3 regions of the Bradyrhizobium sp. CCBAU 51753 genome follow, and region 2 is predicted to be linked to each of the others. Evidence: predicted binding sites of a transcription regulator. Region 2 holds the regulator's gene; each other region holds the start of a gene.

Region 1 (5,174 bases), 1.5 Mb from region 2:
CCTACTCCGCAGTTGCGCAAGGGAAGCTCTTCCAGCAGCGCAATGACCGAATCCCGCAGGCGCGGAAGCTCGCCCAAATCCTGCTGCAACAGACCGAACCAGGATTCCGGCGTCGGCGCGCGCCAGGCCGCCCACGCCGCGCTGGCGATGTCGAGGTGATCGCTATGGACAGGAGCAAGCCCCAGCTGTCGCGTGGCCAGGTCGCTCGGCGGTTGATCGCCAATGACGCAGTCCGCCGGCAGAATGGCGAGCTTGGACGTGATGTTCGGGTGCGGACGCAAAAAGTCCAGCAGCCAGACCAGTTGCAATTGCGAATTGGGATCGGGATCGACCCAGAGATCGACCGCATCGAAGCGCTCGCAGAATTCGATCAATCCAAGGCCGTGATCACGCGCGTCCGCAAACGGGGCACCGGTGAGATTGTCCAGCCAGTGAGGTGACGGGTCGTGGCGTTCGATCGGGCGCCGCGAGAGCGAGAGATCGAGTTCGTCCGATGCGGGCGGCCGCCCCCAAACGAAGCGATGCTCAATACCGATCACGCAATCCGCGAGCCTCGCTGTCTTCAGGTCGCCGGCGCCGCTATCGGTAAAGGTGAGGATGAGCCTGGACATGATCCTCAATCGGCTCCGCTACGATTTGGTCAGCGCCAAATTCCAGCGCCAGAGATTGTCGTTGGTGAGATGGGTGCCGCCCCACCAGCGGTCGATCGGATTGTGGCGGCTGAGGTCCTCCCCGCCGGCGAGGACCGCCTTGCCGAATTCGGTCACGGTCAAGCGGCTTCGCCGATAGGCTTCCACGCGAGCGCGTCGATTTTCCGGGTCGATGACGCGCAACTCGTCATCGAGTCCGGCGATTGCCGGCTGCGGCCCGTGCGCCAGGCCCTCGAGCAGCGTGCCGATTTCCTTATCGTTGAACACGCCGCGCTGGCGAAAGCCGCGCAGGTAGAACAGCGTATTGGTGCCCATGAAGCCCGCCCCGATCAGTTCGAGCAGCCGCATTTCGGTTGCACCAAGTCCCGATCCGCTCCACGGAAGCTCCTGAAGCAGGTCGAGCAGCGCGGGCCGCAGCAAGGGAAACGCGCTCAGGTCATGCTGGAGCACGTCGAAGCTGGCTTCGGGGGTCGAGGCGCGATACGCCCGCCACACTTTGCTGGCGGCTTCGACATGCGCCGGCCGGACCTTGACCAGCGGCACTTCGCTCCACCCCTTCCACGTCGGCTCTATCATCATCAGATCGAAGCCGACCAGACGCAATTCCAACTTGGCCACCGTCTCGGGATGCGATCGGACATGATCGAGCAAGCAAGCCAGTTGCAATTGATCGTTCGGGTCGGGATCGAACCAGAGCTCGATGCGATCGAATGAGGCGCAATACTCGATGAACGTAAGATGCCTGACGGCGTCGCGCTCGCGACTCCGGGGAAACCAATCGGACCAGTGATCGCCGGGGCTCTGATCGCCAAGGCTCTGATCGCCAGGACTCTGATCGCTTCCCGCGCCGAAATAGGCGTCCAGTTTCTGCGGTGACGGCAACGGTCCCCAGACGAACCGAAACCAGACTGAAACGACGCTCGCGGCAACCCCCGCACGGTCCAATTCGGTGCCGGACGAACTGGTCAAAATCAAACGCTTCATCGGCCGCTCATTCAGCATCCCAACATCCCGCGCAAAACGAAACGGGCGCCGAAGACGTCGGCAACTCAACGTCCTCAGCGCCCGCTTGCAGCGAACTTATGCGGCCTGGAGGCTTACTCTTCGGTCGGCTCATCGCCGTCGGCGTCGCTCTCGGGCGTGCCGGCCAGGATCTGCTCGGAGATCAGGCCGGAGTTCTGCCGGATCGCGGCTTCGATCTTCGCGGTGATGTCGGGGTTGGAGCGCAAAAACGCCTTGGAATTCTCGCGGCCCTGGCCGAGCCGCTGGCTGTCATAGGAGAACCAGGCGCCGGACTTCTCGACCAGACCGGCCTTGACGCCGAGGTCGAGGATCTCGCCCATCTTGGAGACGCCCTCGCCGTACATGATGTCGAACTCGACCTGCTTGAAGGGCGGCGCCAGCTTGTTCTTCACCACCTTGACGCGGGTGGTGTTGCCGACCACTTCGTCGCGCTCCTTGATGGCGCCGATGCGGCGGATGTCGAGGCGGACGGAAGCGTAAAATTTCAGCGCGTTGCCGCCGGTGGTGGTTTCCGGCGAGCCGTACATCACGCCGATCTTCATGCGGATCTGGTTGATGAAGATCACCATGGTGTTGGACTTGTTGATCGAGGCGGTGAGCTTGCGCAGCGCCTGGCTCATCAAGCGGGCCTGCAGGCCCGGCAGCGCATCGCCCATCTCGCCCTCGAGTTCGGCCTTCGGCACCAGCGCCGCCACCGAGTCGATCACCAGCACGTCGACCGCGCCGGAGCGCACCAGGGTGTCGGCGATTTCCAGCGCCTGCTCGCCGGTGTCGGGCTGCGAGATCAGGAGCTCGTCGATGTTGACGCCGAGCTTGCGGGCATAGACCGGGTCGAGCGCGTGTTCGGCGTCGATGAAGGCGCAGATGCCGCCCTTCTTCTGGCCTTCCGCCACGGTGTGCAGCGCCAGCGTGGTCTTGCCCGAGGATTCCGGCCCGTAGATCTCGACGATCCGCCCCTTCGGCAGGCCACCGACGCCGAGCGCGATATCGAGCCCGAGCGATCCCGACGAAATCGTCTCGACGTCCATCGAACGGTCGTTCTTGCCGAGCTTCATCACCGAGCCCTTGCCGAACTGACGCTCGATCTGGGAGAGCGCGGCAGAGAGCGCCTTGGACTTGTCCATGGAGGATCCTTCGACGATACGCAGTGCGGTGGCGGACATTTGGGATGTGCTCCTTATGGCGGGGATTCGCTAGCGGGAAAACGGGACGATGCGATCGGGTGGCAGGCTTTTGTTGATGAGGAACTGTGTACCACGTTTGTTCTATGTTCGCAATATGTTCTTTCGAACAAGTAAACGCCGGCCGGCCTCCATCCACAGCGTCCTGCTTTGCTTTTCGGAGCGGCCTGGATTGCCATTAACCCAGCAGCAACCAAGGGTTAGCCGTTGTTCTCGGTAGAGCTACTGAGACGGCTTGGTGAATGTTCTGGCCACATCATTGGCTATGGGACGCAAGACGTTCTCAGCCGGCGCACCCGGTAGTCCCGGAATTCTCCGCGGGTGAACGGAGTTCCGAAAAAATGAAGGGGCCGCTCAAGGGCGGCCCCTTTGACCCAAAATCCAAAATTATGATTTGGTCACAGAATTAGTGCGTCAACACTTCGTTTACCTAACCCCGCCGGCGCGGTTCTGGCGAGTCCGTAGAATCACTGCACCGACGGACATGGTTAAGGCCGGCCCGGTTGGCGGCCCGCCTCCCACCTGGACTGCGGCGTGCCCTCCTCATCGTCACGGCGCGCCTCGCGTCCGGTTCCGACAGCCCAGCGGCTGTCCGGCAGCGCGCGGCCGTGCCGGCGCGCCGCGGTCCGTAGTTCTCCGGGCTAGAACAAAGTTCCAGAGCCCGAAAAACTACTTAAACCTCGGTGGAACACGCGGATTTCAGCGGTGTTCGTCACAGCAATGCTGGCCGGCGTGAATTGGCGCGCCGGAAGCGGCAACGATGCCGCCAGCAGATGGATCCGGGACGGGTCCCGGACGGAATTTCCATAACATTGTCGCTTTGCGGGTTTTGCTTTATAGATACAACTTATAGTTTAATTACCGAGTGCCGCCCTGAGTCGCTGGGGAAGTTTCAGATGATCCACAAGGGCATCGAATACAGCGTCACCCAAGTGATGGCCGGCGTCTGGAAATGGCGCTTCCAGATCGGGAACCGGGTCTTCACGGGCAAGACCGAGGCAAAGCTCGACCTCTTGGCGATCCGCCGGGTGCAGCTGCGGATCGACCGCGAGCTGAAGCAGCTCGGGCGCGAGCAGGCCCGCAGCAACGGCGACAAGGACTGAAACGGAATGAGAGCGTTTTCGAGCGAAGTGGATACCGGTTCGCGTGAAGAAAACGCGTCAAAACAAGGACAAGGGCGCCTTCAGTCGGCGCTGGCCAGCCGCCGCATTGTGAACTCGATGTCGCCGCCGGGCAGTTCGCGCCAGCTCTCGACCGCGCTCATATAAGCGGCCTTCGGGTAGCGGTTCAGGAAGTCGCGCGCCCGCGAGCGCGCCTGATCGCGCGGCAGGGTGAAGGTCTCGCGCAGATAGCCGTCGTCCGGCTTGCGCCGGGCGGCCATCCGGCTGGCGAGATCGCGCGGGCGAGAGACCATTGTCGCTAATCCGGACCAACTGACGACGTCCCTAATATATAGGGCCGGCGCCGGCGGAATCCGAGTCTGCGGGACGCGCGATGCGGGAACGGCCGCCGGACGCTACTGGCTGCGCTGCGCCGTATTGCCGGACGCCGCGCTGCCGGACGCTGTGCTGCCAGACTTGGTCTTCGGCTTGGCGGGATGCTCGGCGGCCTTCTTCGGCGGCGCGTCGTTGCGCACCGCGCCCCAGGGGTCGGCCGATGTCTTGGCGTCGGGAATCTTGCGCAGCGATTCCTGGTAGGCCTTCTGGTTGGCGGCGTCCTGATCCTTCTCCTCCTGGGTCTTGGTCTTGACCTCAGGCATCAGGTTGACGTTGGGCATCTGCGCATAGGCCGGCGCCGACAGCAGCACCGCGACCGCGACCGCGCTCAGAATTCTCATAAGGGCGCTCCCTTGCATTTCCGTGGGGGGTATATCACCGCCAAAAAGCCGTCGCCAAGCGCGCCTTGCCAAGGGCGCTTGAGACCTCAAAGATGGTCTGACTTGCAGGATTTCGGCGACTGCATCCAGTCGTCCCAGATCGGACCGCATTTGGTGCAGCCGCTGAGCGCGAGCCCGATTGCGATCACGCCGCCCAGCATCACCAATCGACGGAACATGACGACCCCATCCCCTGAACAGGCGGCCATAGGGCCCCAGAACTGGGGCATTTTCAAGCCCCTGCGCCCCGCCCCCGGAGCGCTGATTTGACCCTGCGCCAGCGCAAATTACAGTTACGAAACAAAGCAGAAAAGGAATCGACGGCATGACTTTGGCGATGAGCTGGGACGAGTGGGCGCGGCATGACGGGACGGCGCTCGCCGCGCGCGTCAGGAACGGTGAATTGACGCCGCGGGAATTGGCCGCGCAGGCCGCAGCCGCCAC
Region 2 (5,174 bases):
GTTCGATATCGGCCGCGTCGTGCTCGACATCAGCTTCGACAAGGTGATGGCGTGCTGGGCCGGCCACGCCGGCTGCGCGCCCGCCGACCTCGCCGGCCGCTTCATCGTCGACGACAGCTTCAAGCATCACGAGGTCGGCCGGATCGACGACGCCGCGTTCTTCGCCAATTTGCGCGACACCCTCGGCGTCGGCCTCACCGACGCCCAGTTCCTCGAGGGCTGGAACGCGATCTTCACCGGCGAGATGCCGGGCATCGCGCCGCTGCTCGCCGGCGCCGCCAAGCGGATGCCGTTGTACGCCTTCTCCAACACCAACCCGGCCCATGTCGCGCATTTCTCGGTCGCCTATGCCGATGTGCTCAGCCATTTCCGCGCCGTGTTCCTGTCCTCGGCGATCGGGCTGCGCAAACCCGACGCCGCGGCCTATGATCATGTGGTAAAAGCCATCGGCGTGCCGGCGTCGCGGATCCTGTTCTTCGACGATACGGCGGCCAATATCGAGGGCGCGCGGGCGCGCGGCCTTCATGCCGTCCACGTGACATCGACGGATGACGTGGCAAGGGCGCTGTCCGCGCTTGGGATCGAGAGCAAAATCTGAGGAGGTCCGCGCGTGGCCTTGATGCCGGTTGCCGATGCCCTGTCCGCGATTCTCGACGGCGCCGAGCCGCTGCCTGAGGAGATGGTCGGCCTCGATGCCGCCTATCACCGCACGCTGGCGCGCGACGTCGCGGCGCTGCGCACCCAGCCGCCGCAGGCGATGTCGGCGATGGACGGCTATGCGGTGCGCGCGGCCGATGCGGCCGACCTGTCGGCGCGGCTGAAGGTGATCGGCGAAGTCGCCGCCGGCCGGCCGTTCGAGCGCACGGTCAGCGCCGGCGAAGCGGTGCGGATCTTTACCGGCGGCGTGATCCCCGACGGCGCCGACGCTGTGATCATCCAGGAAGACACCAGGGCCGATGGCGACCACATCACCATCACCGAGACGGCGGTCACCGGGCGGCATATCCGTCCCCCCGGTGTCGACTTCCGCGAAGGCGACGTGCTGCTTGCGGCCGGCAGCCGCCTCTCGGACCGCGCGCTCTCGCTTGCCGCCGCCATGAACTATCCGGAACTCGCGGTGCGCCGCCGTCCCAGGGTCGCGGTGCTGGCAACCGGCGACGAGCTGGTGATGCCGGGTTCCAAGCCGGGTCCCGGCCAGATCGTCTATTCCAACGGCTATGCGCTGCGGGCGTTGGCCCGCGCCGAGGGTGCCGAGACGATCGATCTCGGGATCGCCGCCGACACCGTGGCCGCAACGACCCCAGGCATCCGCCGAGCGCGCGATGCCGGCGCCGACGTCCTGATCACCACCGGCGGCGCCTCGGTCGGCGACCACGACCTGGTCAAGCAGTCGCTGGAGGCCGAGGGCGTCACCATGGCGTTCTGGCGGATCGCGATGCGGCCCGGCAAGCCGATGATGCACGGACGGCTCGGCGCGATGCGGGTGATCGGCCTGCCCGGCAATCCGGTGTCGTCCTATGTCTGCGCCTTCCTGTTCCTGGTGCCGCTGATTCGGGCACTGAGCGGCCGCAAGGTGATTCATCACGTCCGCGCGCGCGCATTGCTCGGCCGCGATCTCGCCGCCAACGACCAGCGTGAGGATTACTTGCGCGCCCGCCTCGAGGCGCGCGCGGACGGCACGCTGATCGCAACGCCCGTGATGAAGCAGGACTCATCGCTGCTGGGGAATCTCGCTGCGGCGCAGGCACTTCTCGTTCGTCCGCCGTTCGCGCCCGCGGCCGCGAGCGGTGCCGAATGCGAGATCCTCACGATGCCGGAGTGAGCCTCGCGCGGCCGCCACTTCGCCGATTGCCTGTCACGTTCACCTGAAATTAAGTGGTTGCGGAACACATATCGAACATATAGTGTCCGTTCATGATTTGTTTCGAGTACTGGTGTCTACAATCGGGAGTTCATCGCGGAGCGCCGTGCTCCGGGTCTTCCGAAGTCTCGGAATCGAACGACGCTATCAACCGGGGGAATACTCGAGATGCTCACGCGCAAACAGTACGAACTTCTGCGTTTCATCAATGAACGTCTGAAAGAGGCCGGCGTGCCGCCCTCCTTCGACGAGATGAAGGATGCGCTCGACCTGCGCTCGAAATCCGGTATCCACCGCCTCATCACCGCGCTGGAGGAGCGCGGCTTCATCCGCCGCCTGCCGAACCGGGCGCGCGCGATCGAGGTGATCAAGCTGCCCGAACTGGCCGCCGGCGGCGGCAATGGCCGCCGCGGCTTCACCCCGAGCGTGATCGAGGGCGCGCTCGGCAAGCGCTCCTCGACGCCGCCGGTCGCCGAGGACGACGGCAACCGTCCGGTCGCCGTGCCGGTGATGGGCCGGATCGCGGCCGGTACGCCGATCGAGGCGCTGCAGACCCGCAGCCACACCATCAGCGTGCCGCCGGACATGCTCGGCGCCGGCGAGCACTACGCGCTCGAGGTGCGTGGCGACTCCATGGTCGACGCCGGCATCCTCGACGGCGACATGGCGCTGATCCAGCGCAACGACACCGCCAACACCGGCGACATCGTGGTGGCGCTGATCGACGAGGAGGAAGCCACTCTGAAGCGCTTCCGCCGCCGCGGTGCATCGATCGCGCTCGAGCCGGCCAACACCGCCTATGAAGTGCGCATCCTGCCGCCGAACCGGGTGCGCATCCAGGGCAAGTTGATCGGCCTGTACAGGAAATACTAGGCGCCGGCGGCACTTGATGATCGTCTGCGCGGAGATCATGCTCAAGCAAAACTATCGGGCGGGATGACGATTCGAAGAAAAGTCATCCCGATCGAGGAACGGAGCGACGCATCGGACCGTTGCTTGGCGGATAGCGCGACGTGTGACTTGCACCAGATGCGCCCAGATACCGCCGACGCGCTGTAGCGTGTTTGTGATTGAGGCCGTCCGTGACCAGTCGTACAATCGCCTCGAAACGAGAAAACACTCGTTCGCTATCGTCCACTCTGGTAGAGGCCCGCGCCTCAAGGAGAGGCACGGGTCGCTACCTCGACAGAGGAGCCTTCCGATGTGTGACTATAGCCTGCATGCGGTGCAATCGCGTCCCGCCGTCGTCGGAGAGACGCTGATCAGCACGACTTTCCGCGGCACGTCGACCCGCGGTTTTGCCTCGGAGAACGATCCCAACGTCGCGGTCTGCATGCTGCCCGGCACCGAGCTCGCCTTCGTCGAGAACGTCCGCTACGACAGCCGGTGGATCTGGACCAAGACGATCGGCTATCGGGTCGGCGTGTTCAACGAGGTCGAGCCCGACGTGCCGGATCGCCATCACGACGCGGTCGAATTCCCCGACGGCAGCCATGTGCTGGTGACCCAGCTCGTCGAAGGCCAGCGCGTCACGGTGCTGCAGCTGCCGGCGCTGCATCCGACCGTCGAGCACAAGCCCAAGGTCGCAGAGCGGCGGCCCTCCGCATTCGCATCGCTGTTTTTGGGTTGAGCGCATCGTCGCCGCAGGATGAGCTGTCCCGCGGCGGGTGACCAAAGCGATTTCGAGCGACCCCGGAGTTCCGTTCCGGGGCGCATCAGTGAGGTTGCGCTGGACGCCGGCTCGGTTGCGCTGGACGCCGGCTCGGTTGCGCTGGACGGCACCTTGGCGCATCATCCCGCGCGGAGGACGTGCGCGGTGGTCGACAAGGTCACATGGCAGCGAGCTGGACGCGTCACGGAACCGGGCCGCTACATGTTCCGGTTCGGCTGGCTGACCGTGACCGCCGATGACCTCAAGGTCTGGCAGCAGTTTCCCGAAGCCGTCTTCACCCTGGTCAAGAAGCCCGACGCCGGCCCCGATGCCGACGAATACCACCTCGGCCTGTTCGAGCTGCCGACCGCCCCCTCCTCCGACCACCACTAATCATCGGCCTGCAGATCGGCCTCGGCCGGCGTCGCATCGACGGCGGGGCGTGCTGCGCCGGCGGGCGGCCGCAGCGTCGTCTCGCTGTCGGCATCGCCTGGAACCGCCGGCGACCACGGCCGGTCGATGCTGCCGGGCTTGACCGCATCGATCGCAAAGCCGTCGCCGATCCGGCGCAGCGCCAGCGCGCCGTGCCGGCGCAGCCGCTCGGCATCGATCACCGACGCCGCGCAGCCCTGGGCGACCTGTCGCGCCGTCACGATCACCGCGGCCCGCTCGCAATCGTCGGCCAGCGCCTCCGGCCGGGTCGCCAGCGCGACAAAACCGCCGCCGCGGTGCCGGGTGACGCAGCCGGCCTCGTCGCAGGAGACGCCCTCGCCCAGCGACGCATCGCCCGCGGTCCGCGCGTCGGCATCCGCCGCCAGCCATTCCTTGACCACAAAGGCGTCCCGCGCGCTGTGCATCAGATGCAGCCGACCGTCGCCGCCGCGCACCGCGACGTTGCGGCCATCGGGGGAGATCAGAATGTCCGGCAGCGGCGCCCGCACCGCCCAAACCAAGGCCGCCACCAGCAACGCCGCGCCCGACCAGCGCAGCGGCGTGCGCAACAGCCCGAGCAGAATGATCCCGGCGCTCGCCGCGATCAGCGGGGCGGTGCCGAATGCCGCCATCCGGCCGACCGCGCCCGGCAGTGCGGCGACCCATTGCGTCACCACGATCATCCAGTCGATGCCAAATCCCATGATCGCCCAGAACACGCCGTCGAAGCCGAACGGCATCGCGGCGAGCCCAAGCAGCCCCGCCGGCATCACGATCGCGGAGACCACCGGCATCGCCGCGAGATTGGCGAGCAGCCCGTAGGGCGTCACCCGATGGAAATGGAACGCGGCATAGGGCGTGGTCGCGAGCCCCGCCACCAGCGAGGCCAGCACCAGCACCGCCAGCTCGCGCCCGCCCCACAGCGCAACGCGCGCCGTCACCGAATGGTCGGGCGATGCCAACAGGCTCGGCATCCCGATCTGCACCAGCGCCACCAGCCCGAGGGTTGCGGCAAACGACATCTGAAAGCTCGGATGCACCAGCGCCTCCGGCGCGATCGCGAGCACGATCAGCGCCGCCACCGCCAGCGTGCGGAACGTGATGGCGCGGCGGTCGACCATGACAGCGATCAGCACCACCGCCGTCATGAAGAACGAGCGCTGCGTCGCGACCTCCGCCCCCGACAGCGCGAGATAGAAAGCGGCGGCGAGCAGCGCGGCCGCAGCCGCC
Region 3 (5,174 bases), 340 kb from region 2:
CAACCAGACCAAGATCGACGCCTTCGGCCTGTTCACCGGCCAGATCGGCTACGCCGTCAACAACGTGCTGCTCTACGTCAAGGGCGGTGCTGCTCTGACCGACAACCGCTATCGCACCTTCGCCAACGTGCCTGCCCCGGTCGTCGCGGGCCAGACCGACGAAACCCGTTGGGGTGGAGCCGTCGGCGCCGGCATCGAAGTCGGCTTCGCGCCGAACTGGACCGCCGGTGTCGAGTACAACCACTTCTTCATGGAAGACCACACCTACACTCTGAGGACTCCGGCTGGCGGCCTGCTGTTCAGCAACACCCGCATCAGTCAGGACGTCGACGTCGTCACCGTCCGCGTCAACTACAAGTGGGGCGGCCCGGTCATCGCCAAGTACTAAGTCAGGTACTGATCGCGCGATCGGATTTCAGACCATCGAAAAGGCCGGCCTTGTGCCGGCCTTTTTGTTTGCCCGCCGGCCAATGTCGCTTGCCGGCTTCGCGCCGACCTTTTGCTGTTCAGACGAAAAGCTGTGATCCGGCGCCGCCAAAACACCTTAGGTTGTGTGTTTCCGCCGCATTGTTGTTTTCCGGGCACACACATTCTGTGTCCGGCTGTGTAGAAGGATGACAACGTCAGGCAATCCTGCGTGATGTCCTTCACGGGGCATGAAGGGTCGACGATAGCGTCGACAAGACAATCGGGACTGGGAATTTGGAAATGAGGAATCTGTTGCTGGCTTCGGCCGGTTTGCTTGTACTGAGCGCATTTGCACCGGCCAGCGCCGCGGACATGGCGGCCCGTGCCCCCTACGTGAAGGCTCCGCCCCCTGCCGCCATCTACAACTGGACGGGCTTCTACATCGGCGGCTTCGGTGGCTACGCCAGCGAAAACTCCGGCAACCCGAAGATGGAAGGCGGCTTCGGCGGCGGCACCATCGGCTACAACTGGCAGGCCGGCAACTTCGTGTACGGCCTCGAGGCCGACGGCGCCTGGGCTGACGTCAATGCGTCGGTCAGCGGCTTCGGCGTCACCGTGAAGAGCAAGATCGAAGCGCTCGGCACCGTGCGCGGCCGCGTCGGCTTCGCCGTCGACCAGGTGCTGTTCTACGGCACCGGCGGCTACGCCTGGGTCGACAACAAGCTCAGCGTCACCGCGCTCGGCGTGACGGCTTCGCAGAGCAACTTCCACTCCGGCTGGACCGTCGGCGCGGGCATCGAGGCGTTCATCGCGCCGCAGTGGTCGATCAAGGGCGAGTACCTGTACCGCAGCCTGGACAGCGAGACCTATTTCGGCGTGCCCTCCGGAACGCTCGAACTGCACAGCGTCCAGTTCGGCGTGAACTATCACTTCGGCGGCCCGGTGGTCGCGAGATACTGAGCACTGAGCAACTCCTGATCGCACGATCGGGACCCGAAGGCCGGCCCTGGTGGCCGGCCTTTTTGCTTTGCCCGGAACCCCCGCTGCTGACGCCTGCTGCCATCAGGCGAACTATCCGTTGATGGAATCAACTCGGCACTGGAAATCTGCCGCCGTTCTTCCTACGTTCCAGTCCTCACACCACCATCGGCGCAGGGTCCCGGCATCACCGGTGGCGCGCGCCCAAAAGGCGCAACGTTCAGGCGCCCGGAACTGTCGCAATGGATGAAGTGCTCAAGGCGAAGCGCCAACAGACCGCGGGCTCCTCGTCGCGCGCCATCACGATCCGTGGCGCGCGCGAACACAATCTGAAGAACATCGACGTCGAGATTCCCCGCGACAGACTGGTCGTGTTCACCGGCCTGTCCGGCTCCGGCAAATCCTCGCTGGCGTTTGACACCATCTATGCCGAGGGCCAGCGCCGCTACGTCGAGTCGCTGTCGGCCTATGCGCGCCAGTTTCTCGAGATGATGCAGAAGCCCGACGTCGACCAGATCGACGGCCTGTCGCCGGCGATCTCGATCGAGCAGAAAACCACGTCGAAGAACCCGCGCTCCACCGTCGGCACCGTCACCGAAATCTACGACTACATGCGCCTGTTGTGGGCCCGCGTCGGCGTGCCCTATTCGCCGGCCACCGGGCTGCCGATCGAGAGCCAGATCGTCTCGCAGATGGTCGACCGCGTGCTGGCGCTGCCCGAGGGCACCCGCCTCTATCTGCTGGCGCCGGTCGTGCGCGGCCGCAAGGGCGAGTACAAGAAGGAGCTCGCCGAGTACCTCAAGAAGGGCTTTCAGCGCGTCAAGATCGACGGCACGTTCTACGAGCTCGCGGAAGCGCCCGCGCTCGACAAGAAATTCCCGCACGACATCGACGTCGTGGTCGACCGCATCGTGGTGCGCCCGGATCTCGCGCAGCGCCTCGCCGAGAGCTTTGAGACCGCGCTGAAGCTCACCGAAGGCCTCGCCGTAATCGAGTATGCCGACGCGCCGGCGGCGGCGGCTGCGGCGGACGACAAGAAGAAGACGGCAAAAATCCACGACAAGAGCGGACCCGAGCGCATCCTGTTCTCGGAAAAATTCGCCTGCCCGGTCTCCGGCTTCACCATTCCCGAGATCGAACCGCGCCTGTTCTCCTTCAACAATCCCTATGGCGCCTGCCCGGCCTGCGGCGGCCTCGGGGTCGAGCAGCATATCGACGAGGATCTCGTCATCCCCGACAAGGAGCTGACCCTGGGCAAGGGCGCGATCGCGCCGTGGGCGAAATCGTCCTCGCCCTATTACATCCAGACCCTGACCGCGCTCGGCAAGCACTACAAGTTCACGCTGAACACAAAGTGGAAGGACCTGCCGAAGAAGGTGCAGCAAGCGCTGCTGCACGGCTCCGGCGACGACGAGATCAAGTTCTCCTATGAGGACGGGGTGCGCTCCTACGACACCAAGAAGCCGTTCGAGGGCGTCATCACCAACATCAACCGCCGCTATCGCGAGACCGAGAGCGAGTGGGCGCGCGAAGAGCTCGGCAAGTATTTTTCCGACGTGCCCTGCGCCGGCTGCAACGGCTACCGCCTGAAGCCGGAGGCGCTGTGCGTCAAGATCGGCGGCAAGCATATCGGCGAGATCGCCGACCTCTCGGTGCGGCGCGCCGGCGAATGGTTCGAGACGGTGCCGGCGGCGCTCAATGCGCAGCAGAACGAGATCGCCGCGCGGATCCTCAAGGAGATCCGCGAGCGGTTGACCTTCCTGCTCGACGTCGGCCTGAACTACCTGACGCTGTCGCGCTCCTCCGGCACGCTGTCCGGCGGCGAGAGCCAGCGCATCCGCCTCGCCTCGCAGATCGGCTCGGGGCTGACCGGCGTGCTCTACGTGCTGGACGAGCCGTCGATCGGCCTGCACCAGCGCGACAATGCCCGCCTGCTCGACACCCTGAAGCGGCTGCGCGACCTCGGCAATACCGTGGTCGTGGTCGAGCATGACGAGGACGCCATCCGCCTCGCGGACTACGTGCTCGACATCGGTCCCGGGGCCGGCATGCATGGCGGCCACATCGTCGCCGAAGGCACGCCCGCCGACATCATGCGCAATCCGAAGTCGCTGACCGGAAAGTATCTCACCGGCGAGCTGTCGGTTGCGATCCCGGAGCGGCGGCCGCCGAACCACCGCCGCACCATCAAGGTGATCAACGCCCGCGGCAACAATCTCAAGAACGTCTCGGCCGAGATCCCGCTCGGCCTGTTCACCTGCGTGACCGGCGTCTCCGGCGGCGGCAAGTCGACCTTGCTGATCGACACGCTGTACCGCGCGATCGCGCGCAAGTTGAACAACGCCAGCGAGGGCGCCGCGCCGCACGACCGCATCGAGGGCCTCGAGCACATCGACAAAATCATCGACATCGACCAGTCGCCGATCGGCCGCACCCCGCGCTCCAACCCCGCGACCTATACCGGCGCCTTCACGCCGATCCGCGAATGGTTCGCCGGCCTCCCCGAGGCGAAGGCGCGCGGCTACGAGCCCGGGCGCTTCTCCTTCAACGTCAAGGGCGGCCGCTGCGAGGCCTGCCAGGGCGACGGCGTCATCAAGATCGAGATGCACTTTTTGCCCGACGTCTACGTCACCTGCGACACCTGCAAGGGCAAGCGCTACAACCGCGAGACCCTCGAAGTGCTGTTCAAGGGCAAGAGCATCGCCGACGTGCTCGACATGACCGTCGAGGAAGCCGCCGAGTTCTTCAAGGCAGTGCCGCGCGTCCGCGAAACCTTCCAGACCCTGCACCGTGTCGGGTTGGACTACATCCACGTCGGCCAGCAGGCGACGACACTCTCGGGCGGCGAAGCCCAGCGCGTCAAGCTGGCAAAGGAGCTGTCAAAGCGCGCCACCGGCCGCACGCTCTACATCCTGGACGAGCCGACCACCGGCCTGCACTTCCACGACGTCGCAAAACTGCTGGAGGTGCTGCACGAGCTGGTCGCCCAGGGCAACACGGTTGTCGTGATCGAGCACAATCTCGAAGTCATCAAGACCGCCGACTGGGTGATCGACCTCGGCCCCGAAGGCGGCGACGGCGGCGGCGAAATCGTCGCCTGGGGCCCGCCGGAAGACATCGTCAAGGCGCCGAGGAGCTACACCGGCAAGTTTCTGGCGCCGGTGCTGAAGAAGGCCAACAGCAAGCCGCGGAAGAGCTCGGCGAGCGAGGCGGCGGAGTGAGGTTACCAACCATACCTTGCACTTGATTTTTCTGAGTGGACCCGGGGAGTCCGAAACATGTTTATTCGACTTGGAAGCCTCTTCGTAAATTCTCAATATGTTGCCGAAATTCGCCTACGGTCGAATCAGGCCAACGAGCCCAATGCGACACTGGTAATGCATGACGGCTCGCAACGTGAAGGCTTCGTGCTCCAAAGCGAAATCGAATCCCTTACGGAAACAATTGTGCCTGCTCCCGCCGGCTTTGAAGCAAACCGTGAGTACGAGTTGGACTTTGACGATGATGGTCCAGTGACGCTCGACTGGAGACCTGTCGTCGCGTTTGCCGTACACTCAGGTGGTGCCGGGCTCGATCCGATTACTGCCGACGATGGTCGCCTCGAGAAATATGCGCTCCGCTCGCCCGACGGAAAGGTCCGGACTTCGTCGGATGAGTTTTTCGACTCATCGGACGAATACCGAGCCTTCCTGCAAAAGATGAAGGGAAAGGCCGCCTAGGCGGCGCCAGATACCGTTCCATTCTTAACCAACAAAATTGCCCGGATGAGCGAAGCGATATCCGGGGCC

What was found. Region 2 encodes LexA, which represses DNA repair genes until DNA is damaged. Its sites were predicted from a motif close to TGTTCNNNNTGTGTTCNG; they were not measured.
Region 1: the regulator LexA is predicted to act here: its motif matches at 2,942-2,959, upstream of recA (recombinase RecA).
Region 3: the regulator LexA is predicted to act here: its motif matches at 1,522-1,539, upstream of uvrA (excinuclease ABC subunit UvrA).

Annotation. Positions count from the first base shown of each region.
Region 1 covers NZ_CP030037.1:6,102,129-6,107,302, forward strand. Annotated here, with positions in the region: gene XH93_RS27960 (hypothetical protein) at 1-611, opposite strand, end outside; gene XH93_RS27965 (hypothetical protein) at 630-1,634, opposite strand; gene recA (recombinase RecA) at 1,748-2,836, opposite strand; gene XH93_RS27975 (hypothetical protein) at 3,751-3,957, shown strand; gene XH93_RS27980 (hypothetical protein) at 4,038-4,268, opposite strand; gene XH93_RS27985 (hypothetical protein) at 4,371-4,691, opposite strand; gene XH93_RS27990 (peptidylprolyl isomerase) at 4,778-4,909, opposite strand; gene XH93_RS27995 (amidase) at 5,056-5,174, shown strand, end outside.
Region 2 covers NZ_CP030037.1:4,629,284-4,634,457, reverse strand. Annotated here, with positions in the region: gene XH93_RS20885 (HAD family phosphatase) at 1-598, shown strand, start outside; gene glp (gephyrin-like molybdotransferase Glp) at 611-1,822, shown strand; gene lexA (transcriptional repressor LexA) at 2,030-2,734, shown strand; gene XH93_RS20870 (hypothetical protein) at 3,063-3,491, shown strand; gene XH93_RS20865 (hypothetical protein) at 3,678-3,905, shown strand; gene XH93_RS20860 (ComEC/Rec2 family competence protein) at 3,902-5,174, opposite strand, start outside.
Region 3 covers NZ_CP030037.1:4,972,719-4,977,892, forward strand. Annotated here, with positions in the region: gene XH93_RS22485 (outer membrane protein) at 1-388, shown strand, start outside; gene XH93_RS22490 (outer membrane protein) at 709-1,368, shown strand; gene uvrA (excinuclease ABC subunit UvrA) at 1,629-4,607, shown strand; gene XH93_RS22500 (hypothetical protein) at 4,665-5,105, shown strand.